Regions from separate parts of the Streptomyces qaidamensis genome, predicted to be linked through region 3. Evidence: riboswitches for the same ligand, from Rfam matches in the RefSeq annotation. Region 3 holds a riboswitch; each other region holds the start of a gene.
What was found. A riboswitch is a leader RNA that binds a small molecule or an ion and turns the genes downstream of it on or off. The one in region 3 is predicted to bind cobalamin.
Positions count from the first base shown of each region.

Region 1: another riboswitch for cobalamin. It lies ahead of A4E84_RS06345 (ABC transporter substrate-binding protein); the one in region 3 lies ahead of A4E84_RS26835 (ribonucleoside-diphosphate reductase subunit alpha).
Region 2: another riboswitch for cobalamin. It lies ahead of A4E84_RS12080 (prenyltransferase/squalene oxidase repeat-containing protein); the one in region 3 lies ahead of A4E84_RS26835 (ribonucleoside-diphosphate reductase subunit alpha).
Region 4: another riboswitch for cobalamin. It lies ahead of A4E84_RS37160 (energy-coupling factor ABC transporter permease); the one in region 3 lies ahead of A4E84_RS26835 (ribonucleoside-diphosphate reductase subunit alpha).

Region 1 covers NZ_CP015098.1:1,489,965-1,493,645, reverse strand. Annotated here, with positions in the region: gene A4E84_RS06355 (APC family permease) at 1-1,054, opposite strand, end outside; gene A4E84_RS06350 (CoA-binding protein) at 1,188-1,616, opposite strand; cobalamin riboswitch at 1,697-1,886, shown strand; gene A4E84_RS06345 (ABC transporter substrate-binding protein) at 1,957-2,973, shown strand; gene A4E84_RS06340 (FecCD family ABC transporter permease) at 2,970-3,681, shown strand, end outside.
Region 2 covers NZ_CP015098.1:2,765,674-2,769,354, forward strand. Annotated here, with positions in the region: gene A4E84_RS12070 (SAM-dependent methyltransferase) at 1-530, opposite strand, end outside; gene A4E84_RS12075 (phosphotransferase) at 565-1,245, opposite strand; adenosylcobalamin-variant (AdoCbl-variant) riboswitch at 1,366-1,454, shown strand; gene A4E84_RS12080 (prenyltransferase/squalene oxidase repeat-containing protein) at 1,576-2,790, shown strand; gene A4E84_RS12085 (SCO2322 family protein) at 2,787-3,416, shown strand; gene A4E84_RS12090 (CbiQ family ECF transporter T component) at 3,409-3,681, shown strand, end outside.
Region 3 covers NZ_CP015098.1:6,015,581-6,019,261, forward strand. Annotated here, with positions in the region: gene A4E84_RS26835 (ribonucleoside-diphosphate reductase subunit alpha) at 1-1,924, opposite strand, end outside; cobalamin riboswitch at 2,048-2,173, opposite strand; gene mctP (monocarboxylate uptake permease MctP) at 2,308-3,681, opposite strand, start outside.
Region 4 covers NZ_CP015098.1:8,484,374-8,488,054, forward strand. Annotated here, with positions in the region: gene A4E84_RS37145 (energy-coupling factor ABC transporter ATP-binding protein) at 1-125, opposite strand, end outside; gene cbiQ (cobalt ECF transporter T component CbiQ) at 122-871, opposite strand; gene A4E84_RS37155 (energy-coupling factor ABC transporter substrate-binding protein) at 878-1,246, opposite strand; gene A4E84_RS37160 (energy-coupling factor ABC transporter permease) at 1,243-1,944, opposite strand; cobalamin riboswitch at 1,975-2,161, opposite strand; gene A4E84_RS37165 (serine/threonine-protein kinase) at 2,291-3,681, opposite strand, start outside.

The DNA.
Region 1 (3,681 bases), 4.5 Mb from region 3:
TCACGAAGGACACGATCAGCCCGAACCACGGCACACCGCGGGCGTCGGTACGGACGAAGAGCTTGGGCGCGTAGCCGTTGCGGGCCAGTCCGTAGGAGACGCGGGACGTGGCCGTCGTGTAGATCAGGCCGGTGCCGCCCGGGGAGACCACCGCGTCCAGGTACAGCACCACGCTCAGCCAGCCGAGGCCCACCAGGGTCGCGAGACCGGCCCACGGGCCGGTGATGCCGGGGTAGTCGAGCTTGGTCCAGCCGTGCGCGAAGGAGCCCAGCGGCAGGGCGGCGATGAAGACGACCTGGAGCAGGACGTAGATGGCCGCCCCGATGGCGACCGAGCCGATCGTGGCGCGCGGCAGGTCCCGCTGCGGGTCGCGGCTCTCGCCCGCGAGCTGGATCGCCTGCTCGAAGCCCAGCAGGGCGAAGATGATGCCGCTGGAGCTGACGGCGCTCAGCACACCGTGGGCACCGAACGGGGCGAAGCCGTGCTCGGTGAAGTTGCCCGGGTGGAAGTTGCCGGCCGCGATGATGAAGATCGCGGCCAGCGGCACGGCCACCTTCCACCAGGTGGCGGCGCTGTTGGTGTGCGCCAGAATCCGCACGCCGAGGAAGTTGACCACGACGAACACGGCCATCAGCAGGACGGCGACGGCGAAGCCGCTCGTCGTCAGCGTCCCGTCCTTCGCGTGCTGGAAGCCCTGGGCCCAGTGCCAGTGCCCGGCGTAGCCGATCATGGCCTCGACCTCGATCGGTGCCACGGTCGCCGCCTGGAGCCAGGAGAACCAGCCGAAGGACATGCCGGCCAGCCCGCCGAACGCGTAATGCGGATAGCGGGCCGTGCCGCCCGCGACCGGGAACATGCCGCCCAGTTCCGCGTGCACCAGCGCCAGCAGCACGATCGCCACGGCACCGATGAGCCAGGACAGGATCGCCGCGGGTCCGGCCGTCACGACCGCCTTTTCGGCGCCGTACAGCCAGCCCGAACCGATGATGGAGCCGACCGAGGCCCACATGAGTCCGATCAGCCCGACATCCCGGCGCAGGCCGTCTCTTTCCATGAATACAGGGCCTCTCGAAGACGAACTCGGGGAGTTCGGGGAGCAAGAGGCCTCAGGTTAGAAATCGGCCGGCCGGCCGCAGAAGACGAGTTGTGCACCCTTGACCGGGTGCGGGCATTTCGTGGGGAACGCTTCAGGATTCCTGTACGCGGTCATGAGACAGCCGTGGGATCTCGATCGCCGGGCAGCGGTCCATCACCATCTCCAGGCCCGCCGCGCGGGTCCGGTCGTAGGCCGCCTCGTCGATGACACCCAGCTGGAACCAGACGCCCTTCGCGCCCTTGGCGACCGCCTCGTCCGCGACGGCTCCGGCGAGGTCGCTGTTCACGAACACGTCGACGACGTCCACGTCGAAGGGGATGTCCGCCAGGCTCGCGTACCCCTGCTCCCCGTGCACCGTCTCCGCCTTGGGATGCACCGGCACGACGCGCTTGCCGAAGCGCTGGAGCACGGCGGCCACGCCGTACGCGGCGCGCTGCCGGTTCGACGACAGGCCCACCACGGCCCAGGTGTCGCCGAGCCCGGTGAGGATCCTGCGGACCGTTGCCTCGTCGCCGTACACCGGCGGCCTCCTCGCAAGTCGTGGACGCACTGCTCTCCCGGCAACGACGCAGGACGCGCGGTGATTCCCGGGAGCCCCCGTGATAGCTTGCCGAGGCCAGTCGAACCCATGTAGGTGGGTCAGGGAATCCGGTGTGAATCCGGAACTGACGCGCAGCGGTGAGGGGGACGGGCGGGGCCTCGGCCACTGGACTCCCTCGCGGACGTCCGGGAAGGCGTCCCGATCCGGGTGAACCCGAGTCCGAAGACCTGCTGGCGGCCCCCGCGGCCGCGTGCGGCGGGGGAGCACCGTACGACCGGGCTCCGCGAATGGGCCCTCGACGCCTGAGGACTGGTTTTCCGTGCCCCTCGCCCGACCCGCCCGTGCCGCCGCCCTGCTCGCGGCCGGCTCCCTGCTCCTGACCGGCTGCGGCGGCACCGCGTCCACCGATGCCAAGGCCGCCGTCACCCTCACCAACTGCGGGCACGACGTCCGTGTGGCGGCCCCACCGCAGCACGCCGTGTCCCTCAACCAGGGCACCACCGAGATCCTGCTCTCCCTCGGCCTGGCCGACCGCCTCGCGGGCACGGCCACCTGGACCGACCCCGTGATGAAGGGGCTGGAGAAGGCCGAGGCCGAGGTCCCGCGCATCGCCGACAACAACCCGTCCTTCGAGCGCGTTCTGGACACCGAACCCGACTTCGTCGCCGCGTCCTTCGTCTCCACCCTCGGCAAGGGCGGCGTCGCCGGCCGCGAGCAGTTCGAGAAGCTCGGCGTGCCCACCTACGTCTCCCCGTCCGACTGCGCCGGCAAGGACAACTCGGGCGGCGGCGACGGCGCCCGCGACAAGGCCCTGGGCATCGACACCGTCTACGGCGAGATACGGGACCTCGCGGCCGTGTTCGGGGTGAAGAAGCGCGGCGACACGCTCGTGGCCTCCCTCCGGCAGCGCATGAAGAAGGCCACCGCGGGCACCGACGCCTCCGACGTCACCCTCCTCTACTGGTTCGCGAACTCCGAGTCGCCCTACATGGCGGGCTGTTGCGGAGCGCCCGGCATCATCACCCGGGCCCTCGGCGCGCAGAACGTCTTCGACGACACGCACGAGGAGTGGCCGCAGACCAACTGGGAGACGGTCGCCGACCGCGACCCCGACGTCCTCGTCATCGGCGATCTGACCCGCAAGTCCCAGACCGCCGAGTCGGCCGCGAAGAAGATCGCCTTCCTGGAGTCCAACCCCGTCACCAGGACCATGGACGCCGTCCGCCACAAGCGGTACGTGCTGCTCAGCGGGCAGGCCATGAACCCGACCATCCGCACCGTCGAGGGCGTGGAGCAGGTGGCCGCCGGGCTGCGCAGGTTCGGGCTGGTGAAGTGACCGCCGGGAGTGTGCCGGGCGCCGCGGCCCGGCCCCGGCGGCGGACCGGGCTCGCGCTCGGGGCGGCCGGGGCGGTCGCTCTCGTCGCCTCCCTCGCCGTGGCCATCACCATCGGTCCCGCCGACATCCGGGTCGCCGACGTGTGGTCCGTCGTGGCCGCCCGTCTCGGCCTCGGCAGCTCGGAGCTGACGCCGATCCGGGACGGGATCGTCTGGCAGCTGCGGCTGCCCCGCACCCTGCTCGCGGCCGTGTGCGGGGCCGGACTCGCCGTCTGCGGGGCGGTGATGCAGTCGCTGCTGCGCAACCCGCTGGCCGACCCCTTCGTGCTCGGGGTGTCCTCGGGCGCCTCCACCGGAGCGGTCCTCGTGGTCGTGCTGGGCGCGGGCGGCGGCGCCCTGTCGGTGTCCGCCGGCGCGTTCCTCGGTGCCCTGCTGTCGTTCGCGCTGGTACTGCTGCTCAGCCACACCCTCGGCGGCACCACCGACCGGGTCGTCCTCGCGGGCGTCGCCGCCATGCAGCTCTTCTCGGCGCTCACCTCGTTCGTCGTGATGACCTCTGCCGACGCCGAGACGACCCGTGGCGTGCTGTTCTGGCTCCTCGGCTCGCTCGGCGGCGCCGGCTGGGCCGACGTGTGGCTGTGCCTGGCCGTGCTGGCCGTGGCGCTGGCGGTGTGCCTGTCCTACGCCCGTACCCTCGACGCCTTCGCCT
Region 2 (3,681 bases), 3.2 Mb from region 3:
CGGGCCTCGTCGTGGTCCTCGACGTGGCCCAGGATGCCCATCAGCATGAGGGCGACGGGCCGGTCGAAGTCCAGGGTCTTCCCTGCCTCCCGGACGATCGTCCCCGGCTCGCGCAGGTCGGCGTCGACGTAGTTGGTGACGCCTTCCGGCGTGCTGGTGAGCAGGGCGCGGGCGTGGGCCAGCACCAGGGGGTCGTTGTCGACGTAGACGATCCGGCTCTCCGGGGCCACCCGCTGGGCGATCTGGTGGGTGTTGTCCACGTTGGGCAGGCCGGTGCCGATGTCCAGGAACTGGCGGATGCCCTCCTCGGCGGCCAGGTGGCGGACGGCCCGGGCGAGGAAGTAGCGGGCGGCGCGGGCGCCGGTCTCGATGCCGGGGAAGATCTCGCGGAACGCGTCACCGGCCACCCGGTCGACTTCGTAGTTGTCCTTCCCGCCCAGCCAGTAGTTCCAGATCCGGGCCGAGTGCGGCACCGAGGTGTCGATCTTGGGGAACGGCTCCTGCTCGGGGTTCTCCGCCTGGTCGGTCATGGACGCTCCTGCGTGTGAGATCGGGGGCCCCACGTTAGCCGGTCTCCGCCTTGGAGAGGATCAACTCCGCTGCGGCAGCGAGGAGTTCGACTTCGGCCCGACCCATCGTCGGATTGGCACCCCGGCGGCGCAGGGCCTCGGTCAGGGCTGTGCGGGTGAGCGGGGACGGGCCGTCGAGGAGGGCGGTCAGCATGGTGTCCGCGGGTGCGGCGAGGGAGTCACCGGCGACGGCGGCCTGCGCGAGGACCACCGCGGTCGCCGCCCAGTCCAGGCCCGGGTCGCCCTCCTCCGCGTCCGACCAGTCGATGACGCGGGGGCCGCCGGGCGTGAGGATCACGTTCTCGGGGTGCAGGTCCAGGTGGAGCACGCGGACGGCCGGGTCGGTGGCGCGCAGGGCGGGAACGGCGTGCAGGTCGCGCAGCAGCCGGGCGAGGACGGCCCCTGCCTCGGCCACGTCCAGGGTGCCCGCCAGGCAGGCCTGGAGCATGGTCGGGCCACAGAGCCGCTCCATGACCAGGTCGGTACGCGAACCGGAGGGCCGGACCCGGGGCACGGGATAACCGTGGGCGCGCACGTGCTCCATCACGGCCCCCTCGGCCGCCGCGTCACCCCCGCCCTCGCGGTCCCGACGCAGCACCCACGCCGCGTCGATCTCGAACACATCGGCCCGGCGCCCGGATCCGAGCAGCTTTCCCGGCGGTGGCGAGATCGGCATGAAGCGAAGCTACCCCGCATCCGCGGTGCCCTCACCGACCTGCCCGCACGTGACCAAGCCCCCACCCGGCCCCCTCGGCCGCATTCCTGCGTCCGGGTACAGTGAGCGGGTCGTCATCACACCGTACGGGGGGAAGCCGGTGCAATTCCGGCGCTGACCCGCAACCGTGAACCGCCGCCCAGGCGGTGAGCCGGATCGCCCCGTACGGTTCGTGACCGGCTCACGTGCCCGGCAGACCGCCGGTCACGGCACCGTCGAGGTATACGGAGCCGAGCCGCCGGGGTGTCCCGTGCTGCCCGGCTCCCCCACAGGGAGAGGCACCCGCCGATCATGAACGTCCGCCGCAGCGCCGCGGTCCTGGCCGCCGTCGCCGTGATCGGCGCCGCCACCCCGGCCGCCGCCGACCCGTCCCCGTCACCGTCCCAGGCGTTCCCCTCCGCCCTGTACGGCGACAAGGACCCGAAGTTCGACGGCGTCTGGCGCCAGTCGCTCGCGCTGCTCGCGCAGGACACCGTGGGTGTGAAGCCGGCGGCGAAGTCCGTGCAGTGGCTGACGCGGCAGCAGTGCGCGGACGGCTCCTTCGCCTCGTACCGCCCCGACCCCACCACCGCGTGCGACGCCAAGACCATGCGCGACACCAACGCCACGTCCGCCGCCGTGCAGGCCCTCACCGCGCTCGGCGGGCACGACGACGTCACCCGCAAGGCAGTCGGCTGGCTGAAGTCCGTCCAGAACGAGGACGGCGGCTGGGGCTACGCGCCCGGCGGGGCCAGCGACACCAACTCGACGTCGATCGTCATAGGCGCGCTCGCCGCCGCGGGCGAGAAGCCGGACCGGGTCGAGAAGGACGGCAAGTCGCCCCACGACGCGCTGCTGAAGCTCGCCCTGCCCTGCGGCGGGGACGACGACGGCGCCTTCGCGTTCCAGCCGGACAAGAAGGGCGAGCTCGCCGCCAACGCGGACGCCACGGCGGCCGGTGTGCTCGGCGCGCTGGGCAAGGGCATGGTCGTCGAGCCCGGCAAGAAGTCCGACGCGACCTGCGAGAAGGCCACGACGCCGCAGCAGGCGGCGGCGAACGGGGCGGGCTACCTCACCGCCGCCCTCGCCGAGGACGGCAACCACCTCATGTCCGCCCTCGCCGGCGCCGAGCCCCAGCCCGACTTCGGCAACACCGCCGACGCGGTCGTAGCGCTCGCCGCGCAGGGGGACACCGCGCAGGCGGAGAAGTCCGTGCGGTGGCTGGAGAAGAACTCCGCGTCCTGGGCCGCGCAGAGCGGTCCGGCCGCCTACGCGCAGCTGATCTTCGCCGCCCACGCGACGGGCACGGACCCGCGCGACTTCGGCGGCGCGGACCTCGTCAAGCAGCTGGGCGCCACGGGCCCGGCCCCGCAGACCGCCGGGAAGACCAAGTCCGAGGCCTCGGACGAGAAGGAGGACTCCGGCTCGGACTTCTTCGGGGTCTGGTGGTACGTCGGCGTCTGCCTGGTCGCCGGCATCGGCATCGGGTTCCTGTTCACCGGCCGCAAGAAGCAGCAGCAGCTGTGATCCGCCGGGCCGTTCTCGTCCTCCTGGCCTCGCTCCTGCTGTGCGCGGGCGCGGGCCAGGCCCAGGCCGCCGGTTACCGGTACTGGTCGTTCTGGGAGCGCGACGCCGGCCGCTGGGTCTACGCCACCCAGGGCCCGTCCCTGGCCCGCCCCTCGGACGGCGACGTCCAGGGCTTCCGCTTCGCGGTGAGCGAGGACTCCGCGAGCGCGGTCCGGCCGCGCGGCACGGCCGGCTTCGCGACGATCTGCGCGAAGACGCCCGCGCGGGAGGGCAGGAAGCGGGTGGCCCTGGTCATCGACTTCGGCACACCGTCGGACGCCCCCCGGGGCGAATCCCCGCCCGCCGCCCGCACGGCCTGCGCCCGGGTCGCCCCCGACGCGACGACGGCCGAGGCCCTGGCCGCGGTGGCCAAGCCGCTGCGCTACGACACCAACGCTCTGCTGTGCGCGATCTCGGGCTATCCGGAGAAGGGCTGCGGCGAACAGGTCTCCGGGAAGCAGCACAAGCCGACGGCGGAGAAGAACTCCCCCTCGGACGACGGGCCGTCCCTGGGCCTGATCGGCGGTATCGCCGTGGTGGTGGTCCTGGGCGGCGCGGCGATCTGGCAGGTACGGCGGCGTGGATAGCAGCCCTCGGCGTCGAGGCCGGGCTCAGCTGCACCCCGGCGCCTGGTGGCTCTGGTCCCTCTCCCTCGGCACCGCCGCCACCCGCACCACCAACCCCCTGCTCCTCGCGCTCCTCGTCTCCGTCTCCGCCTACGTCGTGGCGACCCGCCGCCCCGACACCCCCTGGTCCCGCTCCTACGGCGCCTTCGTCAAACTCGCCCTCGCGGTGATCCTCATCCGTCTCGTCTTCGCGATCGTCCTCGGCTCCCCCGTCCCGGGCACGCAC
Region 3 (3,681 bases):
GGAGGAACTCGCCCGACAGCGTCTCGCGCTTGAACAGGTTGGACACCTGCGGCTCGATGCACTCGTACACGCCCGCGATGGAGGCGATCGTGGCCGTGGGGGCGATGGCGAGGAGCAGCGAGTTGCGCATACCGGTCGTGGCGACGCGCTCACGCAGGGCCGCCCAGCGGTCCGGCCAGGTGAGCTCCACGTCGTAGTGGTCGGGGTGCAGCACGCCCCGGGCCGTACGGGTCTTCTCCCAGGCGGGAAGCGGTCCGTTGCGCTCGGCGAGGTCGGCGGAGGCCTCGTACGCGGCGAGCATGATCCGCTCGGCGATCCGCGTGGACAGGGCCTTGGCCTGGGGTGAGTCGAAGGGCAGGCGCAGCTTGAAGAAGACGTCCTGGAGGCCCATGGCGCCGAGGCCGACCGGGCGCCAGCGGGCATTGGAGCGGCCCGCCTGCTCGGTCGGGTAGAAGTTGATGTCCACGACCCGGTCGAGGAACGTGACGGCCGTGCGGACGGTCTCGTCCAGTCGCTCCCAGTCGAGGTCCCCGGTCGATGTGTCGACGAAGGAACCCAGGTTGACCGAGCCCAGGTTGCAGACCGCCGTCTCCCCGTCGCTGGTGACCTCCAGGATCTCCGTGCAGAGGTTGGAGGAGTGGACGACGTGGCCCGGCTCGGCCGTCTGGTTGGCGGTGCGGTTGGCGGCGTCCTTGAAGGTCATCCAGCCGTTGCCGGTCTGCGCGAGGGTGCGCATCATGCGGCCGTACAGCTCACGGGCGGGCAGCGTCTTCTTCGCGAGGCCCTTCGCCTCGGCCGCCCGGTACGCGGCGTCGAACTCCTCGCCCCACAGGTCGACCAGCTCGGGCACGTCCGCGGGGGAGAACAGCGACCACTGCGCGTCCGCGTTCACGCGGCGCATGAACTCGTCCGGCACCCAGTGCGCGAGGTTCAGGTTGTGCGTGCGGCGGGCGTCCTCGCCGGTGTTGTCGCGCAGTTCCAGGAACTCCTCGATGTCGGAGTGCCAGGTCTCCAGGTAGACCGCGGCGGCGCCCTTGCGGCGGCCGCCCTGGTTCACCGCGGCGACCGAGGCGTCGAGGGTCTTCAGGAACGGGACGATGCCGTTGGAGTGGCCGTTGGTGCCACGGATCAGGGAACCGCGGGCGCGGATGCGGGAGTACGCGAGTCCGATGCCGCCGGCGTGCTTCGACAGCCGGGCCACCTGGTGATACCGGTCGTAGATGGAGTCCAGCTCGTCCTTGGGGGAGTCGAGGAGGTAGCAGGACGACATCTGCGGGTGCCGGGTGCCCGAGTTGAAGAGGGTGGGGGAGGAGGGGAGGTAGTCGAGGCGGCTCATGAGCCGGTAGAGCGCGGCGACTTCGTCGACGGAGCGGCGGGTGTCGTCCTCGGCGAGACCGGCGGCGACCCGCAGCATGAAGTGCTGGGGCGTCTCGACGGCCTTGCGGGTGAGCGGGTGGCGCAGCAGATAGCGGCTGTGCAGGGTGCGCAGGCCGAAATAGCCGAAGCGGTCGTCGGCGCGGGTGTCGATGAGCGCGTCGAGCCGGGCCGCGTGCAGCCGGACGAACTCGGCGGTGCGGTCGGCGATGAGGCCCTCGCGGTGGCCTGCCGCCACGGACTCGGTGAAGGACGTGACGCCCTGCGAGGCGGCCTCTTCGCGGATGCCGATGGTCAGCAGCCGGGCGGCCAGCCGGGAGTAGGCGGGGTCCTCGGAGATCAGACCGGCCGCGGCCTCCGTCGCCAGCTCCCGCAACTCCGCTTCGTCCGCGGCGGCGGACCGGCCGCGCAGCGCGGCGGCGGCGACCCGGCCGGGCTCGGCGTCGGGAAGGTCGGCGGTCAGCTCGGTCAGGGTCCGCAACAGCGCGGCGCCGGGGGCGTCGTGCGCTTCTTCGGTGGCTGAGACCTCTTCGGCTGGCGCGATGGTCACGTGGGGCTCTCCCTCGCTCGGCACGGGGCCTCGTCGAGGGCAGGCGGCAGCACGCGAGCGCACGCGGCGTCGCGTCCACCGGCCCATTCCACGAGGCCCGGACGTCGGGGCACCACGGCCGGGTGGCCGGGTGCGCTGCCGACAGGTCCTCGGACTGACGCTTGTGCACGGAACATGCACAAGTACACCGTTGCGGGACAGTTCCGGATTCGCACCGGATTCCCCTGCGGCGGCAGCGAGCATGAGCATACATCTTGTGTTGGGTTCCGACGGCACCCCCAGATGTTGTGTCGGATACGACAGTGGGCCGCCGTGAGGAGTGCTCACGGCGGCCCACTGAGGGTTGTTCGTGGTTGATCGCGCAGTTCCCCGCGCCCCTGAGGCTAGTGCGCGGAACCGGCCGTCGCGGGCGGGAGTTCGACCTTGACCCCCGGGTCGCCCGCGTCCGCCGTGTAGTCCTCCGGCTTGGTCTCGTCGATGCCGTCGGGGGCCTTCAGGGCCCTCAGGACGAAGGTGAGGACCACCGTCACCACCACGTTCAGGACGAACGCCGTGAGGCCGATGTAGCCGATCTCCCCGATGCCCGGGATCTCCTTCGCGGAGCCGCCGAAGTGCTTCTGGGTCGGGGAGGCCACGCCGTACGCGGCGACCGTGCCGTAGACCATGCCGACCGCCCAGCCCGCCAGCAGGGCCCAGCGGTGGAACCAGCGCGTGAACAGGCCGCCGACCAGGGCCGGGAAGGTCTGCAGGATCCAGATGCCGCCCAGCAGCTGGAAGTTGATGGCGACCGTCTTGTCCATCGTGAGGACGAAGGCCAGGGCGCCGACCTTCACCAGCAGCGACACCAGCTTGGAGACCTTGGTCTCCTGCGCGGGAGTCGCGTCCGGCTTGATGAAGTCCTTGTAGATGTTGCGGGTGAAGAGGTTCGCGGCCGCGATGGACATGATGGCCGCCGGCACGAGCGCGCCGATGCCGATCGCCGCGAACGCAACGCCCGCGAACCAGTCCGGGAACATCGTCTCGAACAGCTGTGGGATCGCCAGCTGCCCGTTCTGCACCTTGATGCCGGCCGCGATCGCCATGAACCCGAGCAGCGCGAGCAGCCCCAGCATCAGCGAGTACAGCGGCAGGATGGTGGTGTTGCGCCGGATCACCTCACGGCTCTTCGAGGACAGCGTCGCCGTGATCGAGTGCGGGTACATGAAGAGGGCCAGGGCGGAGCCCAACGCCAGTGTGGCGTACGTCCACTGGCCCGGCTCGGCCGGTGTCAGCGCACCGCGCGGCGCGCCCGTCGCCGGGTTGGTCTGGCTGTACGCCTCACCGGCCTTGGCGAAGATGTCGTCGAAGCCGCCCAGCTTGATCGGGATGTAGATGATCGCCACCGCGATGACGATGTAGATCAGCGTGTCCTTCACGAACGCGATGAGCGCGGGGGCCCGCAGACCCGACGAGTACGTGTACGCCGCCAGCACGCCGAACGCGATCAGCAGCGGCAGGTCCTTGATGAACCAGTTGGTGTTCTCGCCGCCGCCGACGCCCATGACGTCCAGCACGGCCTGGATGCCGACCAGTTGGAGCGCGATGTACGGCATGGTCGCGAGGATGCCGGTGAGGGCCACGGCCAGCGACAGGCCCTTCGAACCGAAGCGGCCGCGCACGAAGTCGGAGGTCGTGACGTAGCCGTGCTTGTGGGACACCGACCACAGGCGGGGGAGGAAGGTGAAGATCAGCGGGTACACCAGGATGGTGTACGGCAC
Region 4 (3,681 bases), 2.5 Mb from region 3:
TTGCGCCCGAGCAGCGCGAGCGCGCGACCCGCTCGGATCTCGAAGTCGAGCCCGCTGAGCACGGTGGGGCCGTCCTCGTAGGCGTAGGACGCGCCCCGCAGGGCGACGAGGGCGGGCTCGCTCATGTCAGCGGCCTTTCCAGTACGAAGGTGAGGGCGGCCAGCATCGCGAGCAGCGCGCAACTGGCGGCCGTGAAGCGCACCGAGACCCGGGCCTCGGGCACCAGGACGCGCAGGGTGCCGTCGTAGCCGCGCCCGGCGAGTCCGGCCTGGAGCCGGGTCGCCCGGTCGAAGGCCCGGACGAACGCGGTGGCGCCGAGCCCGGCCAGCGAACGCCACTCCGCGGCCCGGCCGGTGTGACCGAGCCGGGCCGCCTGGGCCTCCCGGATACGGCGCACGGAGTCCAGCAGCAGGAAGCTCATCCGGTACGTCACGAGCGCCACGTCGACCACCGGCGCGGGGATCCCCGCCCGGACCAGGCGGGGCAACAGGTCGGACATGGGCGTGGTGAAGGCGAACAGCAGCACGCCCAGGGAGGCCGCCGAGGTCCGCAGCAGCAACTCCCCGGCCCGGACCGGCCCGTCAGCGGCGAGGGAGACGAAGCCGCCCGGACCGCCCACCTGGACGAGCAGCGTGAGCGCGCCGGTCACGCAGAAGCCCAGCGGCACCCGGTAGGCCCGCCACAGCCGCCGCCCGGGCACGCCGGCCGGCCCCAGCAGCACCACCAGGGCGCTCAGGAGCACCAGGGCCGCACCCGGCCAGGGCGGCAGGGAGATCGCGAGCAGGGTGAGGCCGAGTCCGAGCACGGCCTTGTCCACGGGGTGGCGGCGGCGCCAGCGACTGCTGTGCGCCGCCGCGTCGATCGGCAGCACCCCGGCTCAGTCCCGTTCCGCCGCGGACTTCCCTGCGGCCCCGGTGAGCGCGCTGCCGGCCTCGCGCTCCAGCGCCCGCTGCTCACCCTGCCGGCGGCCCCGGCGCAGACCGAAGTAGTAGGCGAGGACCCCGGCGCCGAGGGCCGCCTGGAGGGCGAACAGCGCCGACTCGATCTCGCCCGACGGCGGCTCGTACAGCGGCGAGAACCACGGCTCGTAGTCCGGCTTCAGCTCGGTGATCGCCGTCTCGGCCTCGGCGTCGGCGCCCGCGAACGGCTCCTTCTTGTGGTCGCCGAGGCCCAGCGCCAGGGGCAGCACGGCCAGCGCGGCCACGGCGAGCAGCAGCACCAGGTTGATCTTCGTGTTCCTGCTCATCGGGCCACCGCCTCGGTCTCGGTCCGTGACTGCTTCTTGGCCAGGAGCACGCCCAGCCGGGTCAGTTCGCCCTTGCTCGACTGCACCAGCAGCCGCATCACGAGCACGGTCAGCAGGCCCTCGCTCACCGCGAGCGGGATCTGGGTGACGGCGAAGATGGAACCGAACTTGCCGAGCGCGCCCAGGAATCCGCTGCCCGGGTCGGGGAAGGCGAGCGCCAGTTGCACGCTGGTGACGCAGTAGGTGGACAGGTCGGCGACGAACGCACCGGCGAACACCGCGACCATCAGCGGCGCGTTGGAGCGCCGCAGCAGTGCGTAGACGGCGTATCCGGCCCAGGGCCCGACGATCGCCATGGAGAAGACGTTGGCACCGAGCGTGGTCAGGCCGCCGTGCGCGAGCAGCAGCGCCTGGAAGAGCAGGGTGATGGTGCCCAGCACCGCCATGATGGGCGGCCGGAACAGGATGGCTCCGAGGCCCGTGCCGGTGGGGTGCGAGCAACTGCCCGTGACGGACGGCAGTTTCAGGGCGGACAGGACGAACGTGAAGGCGCCGGACGCCCCGAGGAGCAGGGTGCTCTCGGGGTGCTCGCGCACTTCACGGGTGAGCGACCGGACTCCGTGGACGACGAACGGCGCCGACGCGACGCCCCAGGCGACCGCGTGCGCCGGAGGAAGAAAACCCTCGGCTATGTGCATGGCTCAGCAGACCCTCTCCAGCACCTCGTGGATGGTTGACGTGCCTTGGCCGGTCTCCTGGCTGACGGGTACCACCGCCCGTACTCCGCCTTCCCGGGCCGCAAGGACCCAGTGGCTGCCCCCTGAGGGGCCGGAGCCGGACTTCCCGATTCACAGTGGCGAGGGCCGCACCGGCATCACACCGGATTTCCCGTTCACCAAGGCCTGGTGACAATAAGGCCGGGGTAAGGGCGATGACAAGCCGCCCAAGGGGCGCGCGAGGGGGCGCCCGCTCGCACACCGGCGCATCCCCGGCTGATCCACGTGCTCGGGCGCTCGTGGTGCGAGGACGCTTCGGGGACCCCCGTCAGTCGTCGCCCCCGTCGTCCCCGCCGTCGTCGCCCTCCCCGGCCTGGACCGGCTGCTCCGGCTTCGGCTGCTCCGGCCCGGCGTCGCCCGCCCCCTGCGTCGGGGTCGGGGCGCCGGACGCCGGCGGGGAAGGGGTCGGGGAGGCGGGCGGCGTGGACGGAGTGACGTCGGCCACGGTGCCGGTGGTCGGCGTGGTGGCGATCTGCCGGCCGGCCGCCGGATCGGAGGTGATGGGCGAGGCGGAGTCGTCGGACGGGGTGGCGGCGGGGCTGCTCGCGGTCGGGGACGCGTCGGGGTCGGTGCCCTCGGTGGTCGTGTCGGGCGAGAACCAGCGCATGCCGAGGAGCATCGCGGCGAGGAAGAGCGCCGCGGCGGCGGCCGTCGCGGCCACTCTCGACCGGCTGCCGAGCCCGCCGCGCCCGCGGGAGCGGCCCGACCGTCCCGCCTGGGCCGCCCGGGCGGCGGTGCGGTGTCCCGTGGTCGCGGGCAGTGCGTACGTGGTCGGGTGGCTGGTCTCGGCAGCCGCGTACGGGCCGGGGCCGGTGTGCGCCGGCGCGGACGGGGGCTTCGGCCGCAGCGGCGGTGAGACCTCGGGCAGCGGCTCGGGCAGGCCCCGCCAGGCGCCCCCGGCGAACCACTCGGCGGCCTGCTCCGCGGTGGGCCGGTCCTCGGGCTGCTTGGCGAGGAGCCCGAGGAGGTAGTTCTCGAACGCCGGGGGAAGCCCTGCGACACCGAGCTCGCGGGGCGGCACGGGCGCCGAGTCGAGGTGCTGGTGCAGCAGGGCGACGGCGGTGTCGGCCTGGAACGGCGGGCGGCCGCTGAGGAGCTGGTAGAGCACGCAGCCCAGGGAGTACATGTCGGAGGCGGGCCCCGCGGGCTTGCCCAGGGCCCGTTCGGGCGCGAGGTAGAGGCCGGTGCCGACGATCTGGCCGGTGGCGGTGAGCGCGGCGCCGGGGTCGTCGAGGAACCGCGCGATGCCGAAGTCGCCGATCTTCAGCGTGCCGTGGGTGTCCAGCAGCAGGTTGGCGGGTTTGACGTCCCGGTGCACGATGCCCTGCCCGTGCGCTGCGGCGAGCCCGGCGGACGCCTGTGCGGCGAGCCGGGCCACCTGCTCGGCGGGCAGCGGGCCGGAGCCGGACAGCACCCCGGCGAGGCTGTCGCCCTCGACCAGCTCCATCACCAGGTACAGCCGGTTGTCGTACTCGCCGAAGTCCAGGACGCCGACCACGTTGGGGTGGTTGAGACGCCCGGCGGTCTGCGCCTCCAGACGGAACCGGGAGGTTGCCGTGGCGTCGGTGTCCTGGGGCAGCAGCAGCTTGAGGGCCACCGCTCTGGCGAGCGTCTCGTCGTACGCACGCCAGACCTCTCCCATTCCACCGCGCCCGATCT